DNA from 4 places in the Halobacillus seohaensis genome. Region 1 is predicted to be linked to each of the others. Evidence: riboswitches for the same ligand, from Rfam matches in the RefSeq annotation. Region 1 holds a riboswitch; each other region holds the start of a gene.
What was found. A riboswitch is a leader RNA that binds a small molecule or an ion and turns the genes downstream of it on or off. The one in region 1 is predicted to bind cobalamin.

Region 2: linked by a shared signal. The riboswitch ahead of ACFQIC_RS16970 (hypothetical protein) and the one ahead of ACFQIC_RS01225 (DUF4430 domain-containing protein) in region 1 are both predicted to bind cobalamin.
Region 3: linked by a shared signal. The riboswitch ahead of ACFQIC_RS09300 (acyl-CoA thioesterase) and the one ahead of ACFQIC_RS01225 (DUF4430 domain-containing protein) in region 1 are both predicted to bind cobalamin.
Region 4: linked by a shared signal. The riboswitch ahead of metE (5-methyltetrahydropteroyltriglutamate--homocysteine S-methyltransferase) and the one ahead of ACFQIC_RS01225 (DUF4430 domain-containing protein) in region 1 are both predicted to bind cobalamin.

What each region holds. Positions count from the first base shown of each region.
Region 1 covers NZ_JBHSZV010000004.1:186,801-189,960, forward strand. Annotated here, with positions in the region: gene ACFQIC_RS01220 (ECF transporter S component) at 292-795, opposite strand; gene ACFQIC_RS01225 (DUF4430 domain-containing protein) at 804-1,205, opposite strand; cobalamin riboswitch at 1,380-1,559, opposite strand; gene ACFQIC_RS01230 (ATP-binding protein) at 1,599-3,160, opposite strand, start outside.
Region 2 covers NZ_JBHSZV010000047.1:149,285-152,444, reverse strand. Annotated here, with positions in the region: gene metA (homoserine O-acetyltransferase MetA) at 111-1,019, opposite strand; cobalamin riboswitch at 1,303-1,511, shown strand; gene ACFQIC_RS16970 (hypothetical protein) at 1,710-1,922, shown strand; TPP riboswitch at 2,026-2,185, shown strand; gene ACFQIC_RS16965 (ECF transporter S component) at 2,333-2,911, shown strand; gene ACFQIC_RS16960 (ABC transporter ATP-binding protein) at 2,929-3,160, shown strand, end outside.
Region 3 covers NZ_JBHSZV010000022.1:28,249-31,408, reverse strand. Annotated here, with positions in the region: gene ACFQIC_RS09305 (DsbA family oxidoreductase) at 24-743, shown strand; gene ACFQIC_RS09300 (acyl-CoA thioesterase) at 790-1,263, opposite strand; cobalamin riboswitch at 1,396-1,583, opposite strand; gene ACFQIC_RS09295 (esterase/lipase family protein) at 2,006-3,160, shown strand, end outside.
Region 4 covers NZ_JBHSZV010000047.1:122,823-125,982, reverse strand. Annotated here, with positions in the region: gene metE (5-methyltetrahydropteroyltriglutamate--homocysteine S-methyltransferase) at 1-1,195, opposite strand, end outside; cobalamin riboswitch at 1,340-1,541, opposite strand; SAM riboswitch class I at 1,604-1,716, opposite strand; gene ACFQIC_RS16865 (peptidylprolyl isomerase) at 1,859-2,749, opposite strand; gene ACFQIC_RS16860 (S1C family serine protease) at 2,851-3,160, opposite strand, start outside.

The sequences.
Region 1 (3,160 bases):
CTCTTCACTACCTGGATGAGGTTTTCTCACTAGTTTCCTCGCTAGAAAGTAAGCGATTGTGGCTTTTAGAAAATGGTCTTCATGACTTCTTCCAGGCTAGGAAGCCCATCAAATGGCAGGAAAATACAAAGACCAAACCGCTATGCGATTTGGTCTGCTAACTCATATACTATTTCATATGTTTCTCAACCGAAACAGAACTACTTACGATTTCGACCGAATCTTTTCTTACTTGCATTCCAAAAACCGAAACAAATTACTATACAGAACCCGTTACTAATAAGATAGCTTTTAAGTCATGATATGGGACTTATGATATTTATTAAACAACCTACCTAAAATTGGTGATAATACCAAAATAAATACAGTGTTAGATATTGCATGGTTGACGTCCATAGGGATACCCGCTAGATAATAAGCCCAAAAAGATTGTCCAACGGTATACATAGTCACTGAGATCATTAACCCAAAGAACATCCCACTTAAAAAACCATATACCGATAAGCCCCAAACAGGAATAGATGACCAGTATTTACCTATAACTCCAGCAATCATTCCGATCACCGACCAGGAGACTACCTGCCAGATCGACCAAATTCCCATCCCTAGAATCACGTTTGAGAGAAAGGTTGTTAAGATAGCCATGGTTACAGCAGCTAAAGGACCTAACCAAAAGCCTGTGATGATGATAATGGCTGTCACGGGCTGGATATTTGGCAAATGAGCCATTGCAATCCTTCCGGCAACGGCCAATGCCGCTAGCATTGCAATCAGCGTAATTTTATACGTTTTCATTTATACCATCATTCCCAAGATTGAAAATCGAAATTGATTTCGTCTCCTTCTTCTACTTCATATTCCGTGGCTCCGACTGTTGCATCCTCTCCATTTATCGTATAAAGCCAAGCCTTTTGTTCACCATCTTCAGGAGAAATACCTTCTATACTATTAATAAATCCTTCTTCTTGTTCAACCTCGTAATTATCTTCCATAACTTCCATAAGCATGGTTCCTTCTTCTACGGAATGCTCTTCTGTCGAAATAACTTCTTCTCCTTTATTTTGAGAAATTTCAACCTCGATAGATACTTCCTCTACTTTTTCTTGTTCAGTTTCAGATACACCTTCATTAGCTTCCTCTTGACAGCCTGATAACAGGACAACCGCCAATAAAGTCATTAAAAATCCTTGATAAAGCTTGCTCATATAAAACTTCCTCCCTACTATTTGATTGTTTCAAAGCTTCTAGAAACGTTTTATGTATAAACAATAAAAAGCCTGCTCTTCATAGTGAAGAACAGGCTTAAGACATACCAAATGGAGTTAATCATAATCATTCATAAACCAAACGGATATCTCAAACGCTCAACCCTCGAAGCTTTGAAACGAGTGATGTTTGGCAGGTCTACTGACTTGTGTCTCATCCTACTAAGGAACCTTCCCATAAAGATTATAGTGGTTTCTCCTTTTCGTCTACACTTACAGTTGCGAGGACAGTTCTGGATTAATACCAGATTCCCTATTCAGCCCTATTTGGGCACCAACATCAACATATTAAGTTCAAATTACAGGTTACACGATTCTCAACGATTTAGCAATCTAATTTTCATCTTCTTCCTCTTTGATAGGAATAACCACAGTGAACGTAGTACCTTCATCAACCTTGCTATGAACTCCGATACTTCCGCTATGGGCTTCAACAATGTGCTTAGCAATAGCAAGCCCTAGCCCTGTTCCTTTTTGAGAAGATTCTCTTTTCCTAGATTTATCAGCTTTATAAAAGCGTTCAAAGACGAAAGGTAAATCATCTTCAGGAATACCCTGACCGGAATCCGATACTTGAATAAGCCATTCAGACTGACTACGTTCTATAATCACATCAACTGTTCCATTCTCATCAGTATGACGAATTGCATTATCAATTAAGTTCGTTAACACTTGTTCCATGCGATCAATATCTATGGAAATCATGGGATGTTCATCCTGTAGATCAAGATTCAATTGAACTTGTTTTTCCTCTGCGAGTCCTTTAAATTTCCTAACTATTTTCTTAGCAAACGGACCGACTTGAATTTGTTCTAGATATAAGGAGATATGCCCTGCTTCCATGCGTGCAATATCTAAGAGTTCGTTCACTAATCGTCCAATTCTTAATGACTCATCATGAATAATTTTCGCAAGTTCATTTTTGTCTTCTCTTGACTCGGCTATATCATCTACGATGGCTTCACTATAGCCTTGCAACATTGATATAGGGGTTCTTAGTTCGTGGGAAACATTTGCTATAAAGTCTTTTCGCAATTTATCTAATCGCCGTTCATCAGTCATGTCACGTAAAACTGCGACTGCACCTCTTACATGATCCTGGTCGTATAAAGGAGTCATAATTATAACCCAAGTTCGACCTTGAACAGTGACTTCAGTCATCAGCTCTTGTTCGTTGTCAATCACTTTATTAAAAAGTTCTCTCATAGGAACTGGCAGATTCCTTTGTTGTTCGCTATAGTGTTTTTCTATCCCACTAACTTCGAAAGCCCATGCTTGCAAATATTGATCTGCTGGAGGATTCGAAACTAATACATCCCCTTGACGATTCATAGTTAACACACCGTCAGCCATTGAACGCAATATCCCTGATAATTGTTCTTTCTCATGATTGAGAGCATCTATATGAAACTTTAATTGTCTACCCATCCGATTGAATGCCATGGCCAATTCACCAATTTCATCATGAGTGAGTATAGGAATTTTTGTATTAAATTCTCCCTTTGCTAATTCAAGTGCCCCTTCCCTCATTTTGATCAAAGGGGAAGTTATACGAGTGGATAGAAAGAAAGCAAATATAGTGGTTAATATTATGGCGATGCCTGCTCCTAAGAAAATAATCTTGGTCGTTTGATCTGAAGTTTCCTCTATTGTGTCTAGTGATTGATAGACAAACACAGCACCTTGTTGATCATTAAGGGGTGTACCAACAACCATATAGCCTAATTCTGAATCTTCAATATTAGATACTTTCATTACATCTTTCCGTTCCTCAACAACAGCAGCGAACTCCGAATCATTCATAAACCAGTTATAACTGAAATTTGGTAAGTCATTACCTTCTGATGATGGGGAAGTTAGAATATTACCACTTCTGTCAGTTACCACAACTTGAC
Region 2 (3,160 bases), on a different contig from region 1:
TCCCCGTTAAAGTGAATCTGGGAAAAGCCTTTTTAGCTCGTTGTACTATAAAACTATTGAACTTGAATGAAGCTCGCGTGGTTCAGAACACCGATAAGTAAGTCTGTCTTTTACTTCCATGAAAAAGGTGTTTCCTGGTATACATAGTAATTGAGCCAATTAGAGAATACCAGATAAGCGTGTGAGCGCCAACGGTTCAAAGGTTTTTCGTTAGGATCATTGTCTGGGAAATAGTCGATCGGCATCTCTGGTTGTAGGCCGTTGTCCATGTCTCTGTGGTATTCAATGCCTAGCGTCGTTGCATCATATTCCAAGTGGCCGGTCACCATCACATGTTTCTTGTCTTTGGATAAAATGGTGAACGGTCCAGAATCCTTGGAGGTAGACACAAGTATCAAGTCATCATGTGCGAGAATTTCTTCCTCTGAGACATCCGTGAAACGGGAATGGGGTGCTAAGAATTCATCATCACATCCTCTGACAAGCTGCACATCTGAATTGACTAACTGATGCTGGAAAACGCCTGTCCGTTTTTCAGATAACTTAAATTTATCGATGCCATAATGGTAGTAGAGGGCTGCTTGGGCTCCCCAACAAATATGCATCACAGAGGTCACATGAGTTTTCGTCCATTCCATGATTTCCGTGAGTTCTTTCCAATAATAGACTTCTTCAAATTTTAACTGTTCTACAGGTGCTCCCGTAATGATCATTCCATCGTAGCGGTTGTTTTTGATTTGATTGAAGCTTTTATAAAACTGTTGTAAGTGTGATTGACTCACATTTTTGGACGCATAGCTGGCTGTATGTAGTAATTCTACATTTACTTGTAAGGGAGAGTTACTGAGCAGTCGTAGCAGCTGGGTTTCTGTCCGTTCTTTTTCGGGCATTAAATTCAAAACCAATATATTTAAAGGACGGATATCCTGGGTACTCGCTCGTTGCTCGTCCATAATGAAAATATTTTCGTTGGCTAGAATCTCACCTGCAGGTAAGTTCTTCGGAATGTTTATAGGCAATCAAGTTCCTCCTTTACTAAGGTACTATATTTATTATAGATACGTAGCTTTAATGGTGCAACTGGGTAAAGCGTTAATTATTCTGAAAGAAAGGCCTAATTCCATATAAAAGTTCATTTTACCCTTCTGCTGAATGTTTGGAAGGTTGACAATAAATAGTTAAATTGCTAGAGTCTTTCTCATAGAAAAAAGAATTTTATAAAAAACACCAAACTATCGGAGAAACAGAGAAACTGGTGCTATCATACCTGACAATCTGGTTATTCTCCATGATGGAAAATTTAATACATTTATTATTAAAGGTGTTGTCTAGGCGAAAAGGCTTATTCAACTTAAAAGGGAAGTTCGGTTAAAATCCGACACGGTCCCGCCACTGTAAATGTGAACTACCCACAAGAATGTCACTATTTCTTTTTAAAAGAAAGGTTATGGGAAGGCGTGGGTACGTGAAGATCATGAGTCAGGAGACCTGCCTGTTGGTAATACACTAAACCTACGAGGAATAGGGAGGTGTTATGATTGTAATAGTTAAGACTGTGATATCAGTCTGAATTTACATGCTGTCATGACGATCTCTCTTTAGAAAGAGAGATTTTTTTTATTGTCTAGATCACCTTGATAAGTGACAAGTCTATATCGGAAAATAGCATGATCGAATGATACTCAAATTATTGAAAGTAGGATAGTAAAATGAAGCGTTTTTTATTTGAATATGAAGTAATCTCTACAGGAACTAAGAGTGAATTTAGTATAACCGAATTGAATGAAGAACAAGCAAAAGATAAAATTGTGGAGCGAGTGGCTGATATGGAATTCACCGAAGAAGATGATATTAAAATTGGTGAAATGATAAAAATTTTGAATATAGAAGATAATTATTATGAGTGTGAGGGTTGCACATAAAATGCTATAGTTGTTAGCATAACCATTCAGTTAATTTTAATTGGGTAATTGACAATCTTGATTATGATGATAGTATGAATATTGAAAAAATTAAATAGTGAAGTTCTTCCACTAGGGGTACCTTCTTTAGTTGGATTAGCACTAGAAAGTTAGAATTCTATGCTATTCAACTACTGACAAAAGGTTGAGATTAAAGTAAGACTTTAAGACCCTTAGAACCTGATCTGGATCATACCAGCGTAGGGAAGTGGAGTTGCGAAATAAATAGGATTAATATTTAAATTTCCAATGCAACCACTTTTCTTACTATGGTAAGGGAAGTGGTTTTTTGTATGATTTCCTTTAGGAATTGTTGCAAAATCGATGGCTCTACTAATTAATAAAAAACATAGAATGGGAGATGAAGAAGAATGGGAAAAGGCTTAAAACTAACGGATATTTTAGTAACAATCATCATTGCGTTAATATTTGGTATGATCTATAAACTGTGGGGACCGTTGTATGGTGTGGTTTCAACATTCGGACTTCAATTAGAGCAATTAATTTATGGAATGTGGTTTATTGCTGCAATCGTTGCTTATTTAATTATACGAAAACCTGGTGTTGCTTTATTGGCAGAAGTTGCTGCTGCACAAGGTGAATTTATTTTTGGTGGTGAATGGGGCGTAGCTACACTGATATTTGGAATAGGACAAGGTCTTGCGGCTGAACTAATCTTCGCAGCTTTCCGATATAAGAGATTTGATATGTTCGTTGCATCTTTAGCAGGTGTTGCTTCTGCATTTGCTTCAATTGGCATTGACTACTATTACGGGTACATCGGAGACTTGGCACTTTGGAACTTGCTTATCATGTTTGGAGCCAGAATGATTGGAGCTATTCTTATTTCAGGTATCTTCGCTTATCTCATCGTTCAGGCTTTAGAAAAAACAGGAGTAACGAATCTTGTGCGCCCTGCTTCTAAGGAAGATTACAAGGCTTTAGGCTAGTATAGGAGTGGAGAATCATGACAAGTATCGCTAGTATGACAAACATGCGGTTGAAGTTTCCGGGAGTTGAATCCTTGTTATTCAAGGATTTCTCCATTTCTCTGAATAAGGGAGAAAAGGTATTAATACTGGGCCCGTCAGGTTCAGGAAAGTCTACTCTTTTACAAGTCTTGACGGGATTAATTCCTAATACTGTAGATGTACCCATGAAGGCGGAAGAATTGGTCATCCCAGATTCCTGGGGGTTTT
Region 3 (3,160 bases), on a different contig from region 1:
ACAATAATTCATGAGGTGATAAAGTGAGAATAGAAGTATGGTCCGATTTCGTATGTCCATTTTGTTATATAGGAAAGCGTCGATTAGAACAATCATTAGAGCAACTATCGGCCGAACAACCGATAGATATAGTTTATAAAAGCTTTGAATTAGACCCACAAGCTATCAAAAATACGGGTCAAACCATTCACGAAAAACTTGCTGCGAAATATGGAAAGAGCTTGGATGAAGCTAAAGAAATGACTGCAAATATGACTCAGCAAGCGGAGGAAGTTGGACTTGATTTTCAATTCGATCAAATGATTTCTACGAATACATTTGACGCCCATCGCCTAGCTAAATTCGCTGAAACTAAAGGGTTCGGAAAAGAAGTAGCCGAGCGTTTCTTCCATGCTGTTTTTACAGAGGCTAAAGATGTAGGTGATCATACAACACTAGTAGAGTTAGCAAGTGAGATTGGTTTAGATAAAGAAGAAATTCGTAAAGTACTTGCGAGCGAGGAATATTCAAAGGAAGTTCGCACCGAGGAAGCAGAAGCTCAAGAGATTGGTGTGCAGGGCGTTCCATTCTTTGTCGTTAATCGCAAATATGCCATTTCCGGGGCTCAACCGACAGAAGTTTTTGTGCAAAGTTTACAAAAGGTTTTGGATGAGGAAAAATCTACTCCAGCTTTTGAATCGTTGTCTCCTGAAGATAACGGAGCTTCTTGTACAGATGATAACTGTGACGTGCCTGAGAAATAATCTTAGACAAGGTAAAGCTGTCTCACAAAATGAGACAGCTTTTTTTTCATCTCAAACTTGCCCGACTCCTTCTATGCTCTTTGCGTGCTGGAGCCGTCTCAAATAATCTTTGTTCCTCTTCAGTTTCAGGCAAAATCCCTGGAACAACTTTCGGCTTACCATTCTCATCCACAGCTACCATCGTTAAAAAGGATTCTGTCGTCATTACTTTTTTTGCTTGCAACATATCGTCAGCAAATACTTTCACATAGACTTCCATTGAACTTCGACCAGTGGCAGTGACGTTTGCCTCTAACTGCAAGGCATCTCCTACCTTGGCAGAAGCTAAAAAATCAACTGAATCAATAGAAGCTGTCACAACAACGCTATTACTGTGTTTCATAGCGCATAATGCTGCAATTTCATCAATATAAGCTAACACTTTCCCACCAAATATTGTATCTAAATGATTGGTGTCTGGGGGTAATACTAGACGCGTCTGTACCATTTTTGAATGACTTACGGGCAGGATTTGATCCATCATCATTTCTCCTTTTTCATAAAAAATACACCTTCTGGAGGTGCGTATTATGCATGAGATTCGAAAAATAGATCCTTCTGCTAGCCATAGCGATTTCTCATCATGTAACACACTCCTATCTCCCGTAGGATGATCATGTTCTTCCTTATGGCAGGTCTCCTGGCTTGGAGTCAACGACTTCTTTTTCCTTCCCGCTTTTTGATAAAGCAGTGGTTAATTAAAAGATGTCTACTCCTTACAGTGGCGGGACCGCGTGGATTTACACCAACTTCCCTTTTCAGCTTCTTTATATTGAAGCAACCATAAAGCTCATTTAGTTTGGAGGGATGTTTCCCTTCTACTTAATATCTATTAATCTGGTGTGGATGTCAATCTTTGACGTTCTCTTTCTAGGGGGAATCGTTCTTCATCACAATATCGCTTTACAAAAGTTTTAAATCATAGATAATGATAGTATCTATATTGATTATTTTTTTTATTAAGAAAGTTGCTCATCTCATTCCGTTAAAGCTCCCGATTGTGGAAGAACGATTCCCTTACTTTAATTTAGTTTAAAAAACACTCGTTTTCTGTTGGCATATACGAAAACTCCTAGGTTGTTTATCTCATAGGATCCAACCACGAAAAAGCGAGCCGTTTCCCCCTCGCCCCCATTCCTCTGGCTTTTATAACTCTTTATTACTCAACTCGGGCAACTATCTACCATAACATTGAACACACTCAATTTATAAAGGAGATTGTTATGACAAATCGTAACGGATCATTGCCTGTCACTTATCCTTTTCAAGCCGATAAATATAGAAAAAATTCAACTTCTGGCACCCCAGGTCAATGGTATAAAGGAACAGTTCCACCATATGTAGCCCCTTCTAAACGACCGATCGTGTTTATCCATGGAATAAATAGTTCCTCCCACACATGGTGGAATGGAAATGACATGTATGAAATAGCCTATTTTAATGGATTTAAAACAGCATTTATTGATTTGCACTCAACTCTCGATATGTGGGATAACGGCAGACTCCTAGCTAGTAAACTAGAGGAAATCTATCAACATTTTAATGAAAAGTTAATTGTAGTCGCCCATAGTAAGGGTGGAATTGATACTCAATCTGCTATGATTCACTATGAGGCAATTCCTTACGTTGCAAAAGTCATAAACCTCTCTGTTCCCCATCAAGGTTCAGAATTGGCAGATTTAGCTTTCAGTACTTGGGCTGGGTGGCTTGCTGACATCATTGGTAATAAAAATGAAGCAATAAAATCCCTTCAAACAGGTTATATGGATTATTTTCGCAGTAAGACAGATAGCTGTTCGATGGTCGATCATATTCCATTTTATACGTTAAGTGGGACCGGCTGGGGCTCCTTTGGCTCTTCCCTTTACTGGGGTGGCCTCTATTTAAGCAGCTATGGTGAAAATGACGGAGCTATCACAGTTGAAAGATCCCGATTGCCCTACACTACAGAGTTACGTGTTAGTGATTGGAATCATTCAGAAATTATTAAAGGTCATTCTACGTTCCACTTGTTCGCTGATCACCTATACGAATCTAGTACTTTTAAAAGTGACAGCCATAATAATAGATCCTTGGAAAAACAAAAACCCTCAGCACATGCCTATTTTCACGGAGGAAGTTACCGAGGTGAAACTACTGAAACCTTTTTTGTAGAAAATGACGTGAACACTATTACGGTAAATTGGATGAGTGAACACGAAAAGCCGAACATATCTCTCATTAGCCCAGGTGGATCCGTGAACAAATCCTTTATTCCAATTGCAGACTCTGAGACTATCTTTAAAGGAACGTATCACCATATGCTAACCATTCATAATCCTACTGAAGGCGTTTGGAAAATTAAAGCACTGTCTAATCAGGAGCATTATTTACTGGGC
Region 4 (3,160 bases), on a different contig from region 1:
CACTTTGAACCTCGTGATTATTTCTACTAGCTGATTTCCATAGTTCTTCTCGACTCTGAGCCTGCTCTTTTAATTTTGCTTCAACTGTATCTCTTCCATTATTTAAGCTATCGGTTAAAATCTTAATTTCATCAAGCTTTTGATCGGCAAAGGCCAAGGCATTCTTTAGATGAGGTTGTAATTCGGTTTCAGTAGTCACAGTGACAGGCACATGTAATAAGCTGCATGAAGGTTGAACGATCAGACGTTTTTTTTCAACTTTTGATATGATTGTTTCAAGCTGGGACAATTTAATATCTAAATTTTCTCTCCAAATGTTACGACCATTGATTACACCGGCAGCGAGGGTTTTATCCTCTGGAAAACCATATTTTTTTAGATTGTCCAGATTTGCTCCTTCATCATGAACAAAATCAAGGCCGATACCGTCGACTGGCAGGGAAACGATCTCCTCGTAATGATCGACTGCTTCAAAATAGGTTTGGAGAAGAGTTTTTATGCTGGATAACTCTTGTTGGATGGATTGATATACATCTTTGACTAATGTGATATCTTCTTCAGTCAGTGTAGTAGCTAGGATCGGTTCATCAATTTGCACCCACTCAGCACCAGCGTTCTCAAGTTCTTGAAGCACTTGTATGTAGAGGGGAACAAGTTTTTTAAGCAGTTTGTTAAAATCTTTTTTCTCAAAACCCTTAGACAATTTTAAAAATGTAACAGGGCCGAGGATCACGGGTTTACCGTTGATTGCTAGCTTTTCTTTTGCCTCTTGAAAGTAATGTAGCAATCGGTTTTCTACTAGTGTAGGTTCAGCATCAGCTTCAATTTCTGGAACAATGTAATGGTAATTGGTATTGAACCATTTCGTCATTTCTGAGGCCACTGCTTTATCATTACCACGAGCAATATCAAAATACGTCTGTAGTGCTTTCTCATCTTGGTGCTTAAATCGATCAGGGATTAAGCCAAACATCACAGCCGTATCGAGGACTTGATCATACATACTGAAATCGCCAACTGGAATCAGGTCGATACCGATGTCTTTTTGTTTTTTTAGATCATTGATCCTTAGACTTTTCATCTCTGTTAAAAGTTCTGTTTCAGTTATGTTCTCTTTCCAGAATTGCTCCAAGGCTTTCTTCCATTCTCGTTTTTCTCCGATTCTCGGATAACCGATCGTTGAGCTTTTTGTCATATCTATTCCTCCCATATCTTTTCTAGCCAAAACAATCTCTCTTTTGCAAGAAAGAGAGATTGTTATGACAGTATTATTAAATAAGCCTGTTAAGACAGACTGATTCTGTTAAAGTGCCTAACACCTCCCTAATCCTCGTAGGTTCTAGTGTGTAATCAACAGGTAGGTCTCCTGACTCAAGATCTTCACATACTTGCGTCTTCCCATTTTTAAAAATATAGTGACATGTTTGCAAGTTGCTCCCTATAACAGTGGCGGGACCGTGTCGGATTTTCACCGACTTCCCTTTTAAGTTGAAATAAGCTAGTTTAAGAACTTAGACAACACCTGAGTGATATACGATATTTAGTTGTGTATTGATGTTGTACGAAAAAAAACCTCTCGTTGAGAGAGGTTTTAGACGCACCTCTCTTATTTTTCAAAGCGATCGCTTTGCTGGAATTAGCACCACAATCAACGTTAGTACGCTGATAGGTTGCCGGGTTTCAACGGGCCAGTCCCTCCACCTCTCTGAATAAGAGATTCTATTTAATTGATTAAAAACATAGTAGCACGATAGGAATTTACTGTCAACGTTCGGTTCACAAGCAAAAAGTGTTTGGTACTAATAAAAAGGGGGGGACATCAAAAAGACGTTTTCCTTCGAGAACATCGTGCTTAAATCTATTTACTTGCACTTGATTTTGGTTCAAAAGATATTTGGTCTTTAAGTTCCTCTATTTTAATTTCTACGCCTGCATTTTTCATGATTTCTGTTATATTATCAGGATTAGCTTGTCGATTTAGCAATTCTTGACGTAATTGGTCTTTCATATCTTTGAACTTACCAATAGAAGATGTATCCTCTTTATCACGTTTATCGGTGACTTTGATGACATGATAACCATGTTTGGTTTTTACAGGGTCACTTACTTCGCCCACTTTCAAATTATAAGCAGCTTTTTCAAATGGTAGAACCATTTTTCCAGTAGATGTGTATCCTCCAAGTTTCCCACCATTATTAGCGGATTTCTTATCTGTGGAATACTCTTTGGCTAGTTTAGCAAATTCTTCACCATTTTCTAGTTTTTTCAATACTTCATCTGCTGTTTTTTTATCTTTTACTAAAATATGACTAGCCTTGAATTCTTTTTTCATGTTTTCATAGTACTGTTTTATTTCTTCATCTTTTACGCTAACTCCTTGGGTGGCGGCTTTCTGTTTCAACATTGATGAGCGAATTACCTCTTTAAATTGAGCTTCATCAGCAAAACCATTTTGTTTTAATACAGATTGGAATTTATCCCCATATTGCTCTTTCATTTTATCTAGTTTTGTTTGGACTTTTTTATCCGAAACAGAAAATTTTTCTGATAACACTTCTTCATAAACCATATCCTTTAGCACTTTATCTCCGTGCTCACTTACCAATTTATTATAAAATTCTTCTTTATTTACCTCTCCATTTTTCGTAGAAGCTACCACTTTGGAATTTGATGATGCACTGCTATTATTACAAGCAGCTAATGTTAACATAGCGATAATAGAAACTAACACTGGTATTACTTTTCTCATAATATATCCTCCTTGCTTTTTTAAAAAGGGAAATTTTGTTTTATATTGAATAAGTTAAAGAACATAAATTTATGTCTTATTTACTGGTCAATTTTTTATAGTTATTTGCCCAATGTTAACGGCGTTGTTTGTTTTTCTCCTTCACGATAATACGTTAACTTCATTTTTTCTCCAACTTCTTTTTTCTCATAAATGTATTTTCTCAGATCTACAAGAGAAGAAATTTTATTACCATCAGCCTGAACGAGAACATCATATTTTTGTAAACCTGCTTGATCTGCAGGAGAATCTCCTTGCGTTTTTGCTATAACGACACCAGATTCCACATCTTCAGGGAGGTTTAACTGTTCTTGTTGAAGACGTGTTGAAATGGAAGATAAATCTCTAGTTTGAATTCCCATGAATGGACGT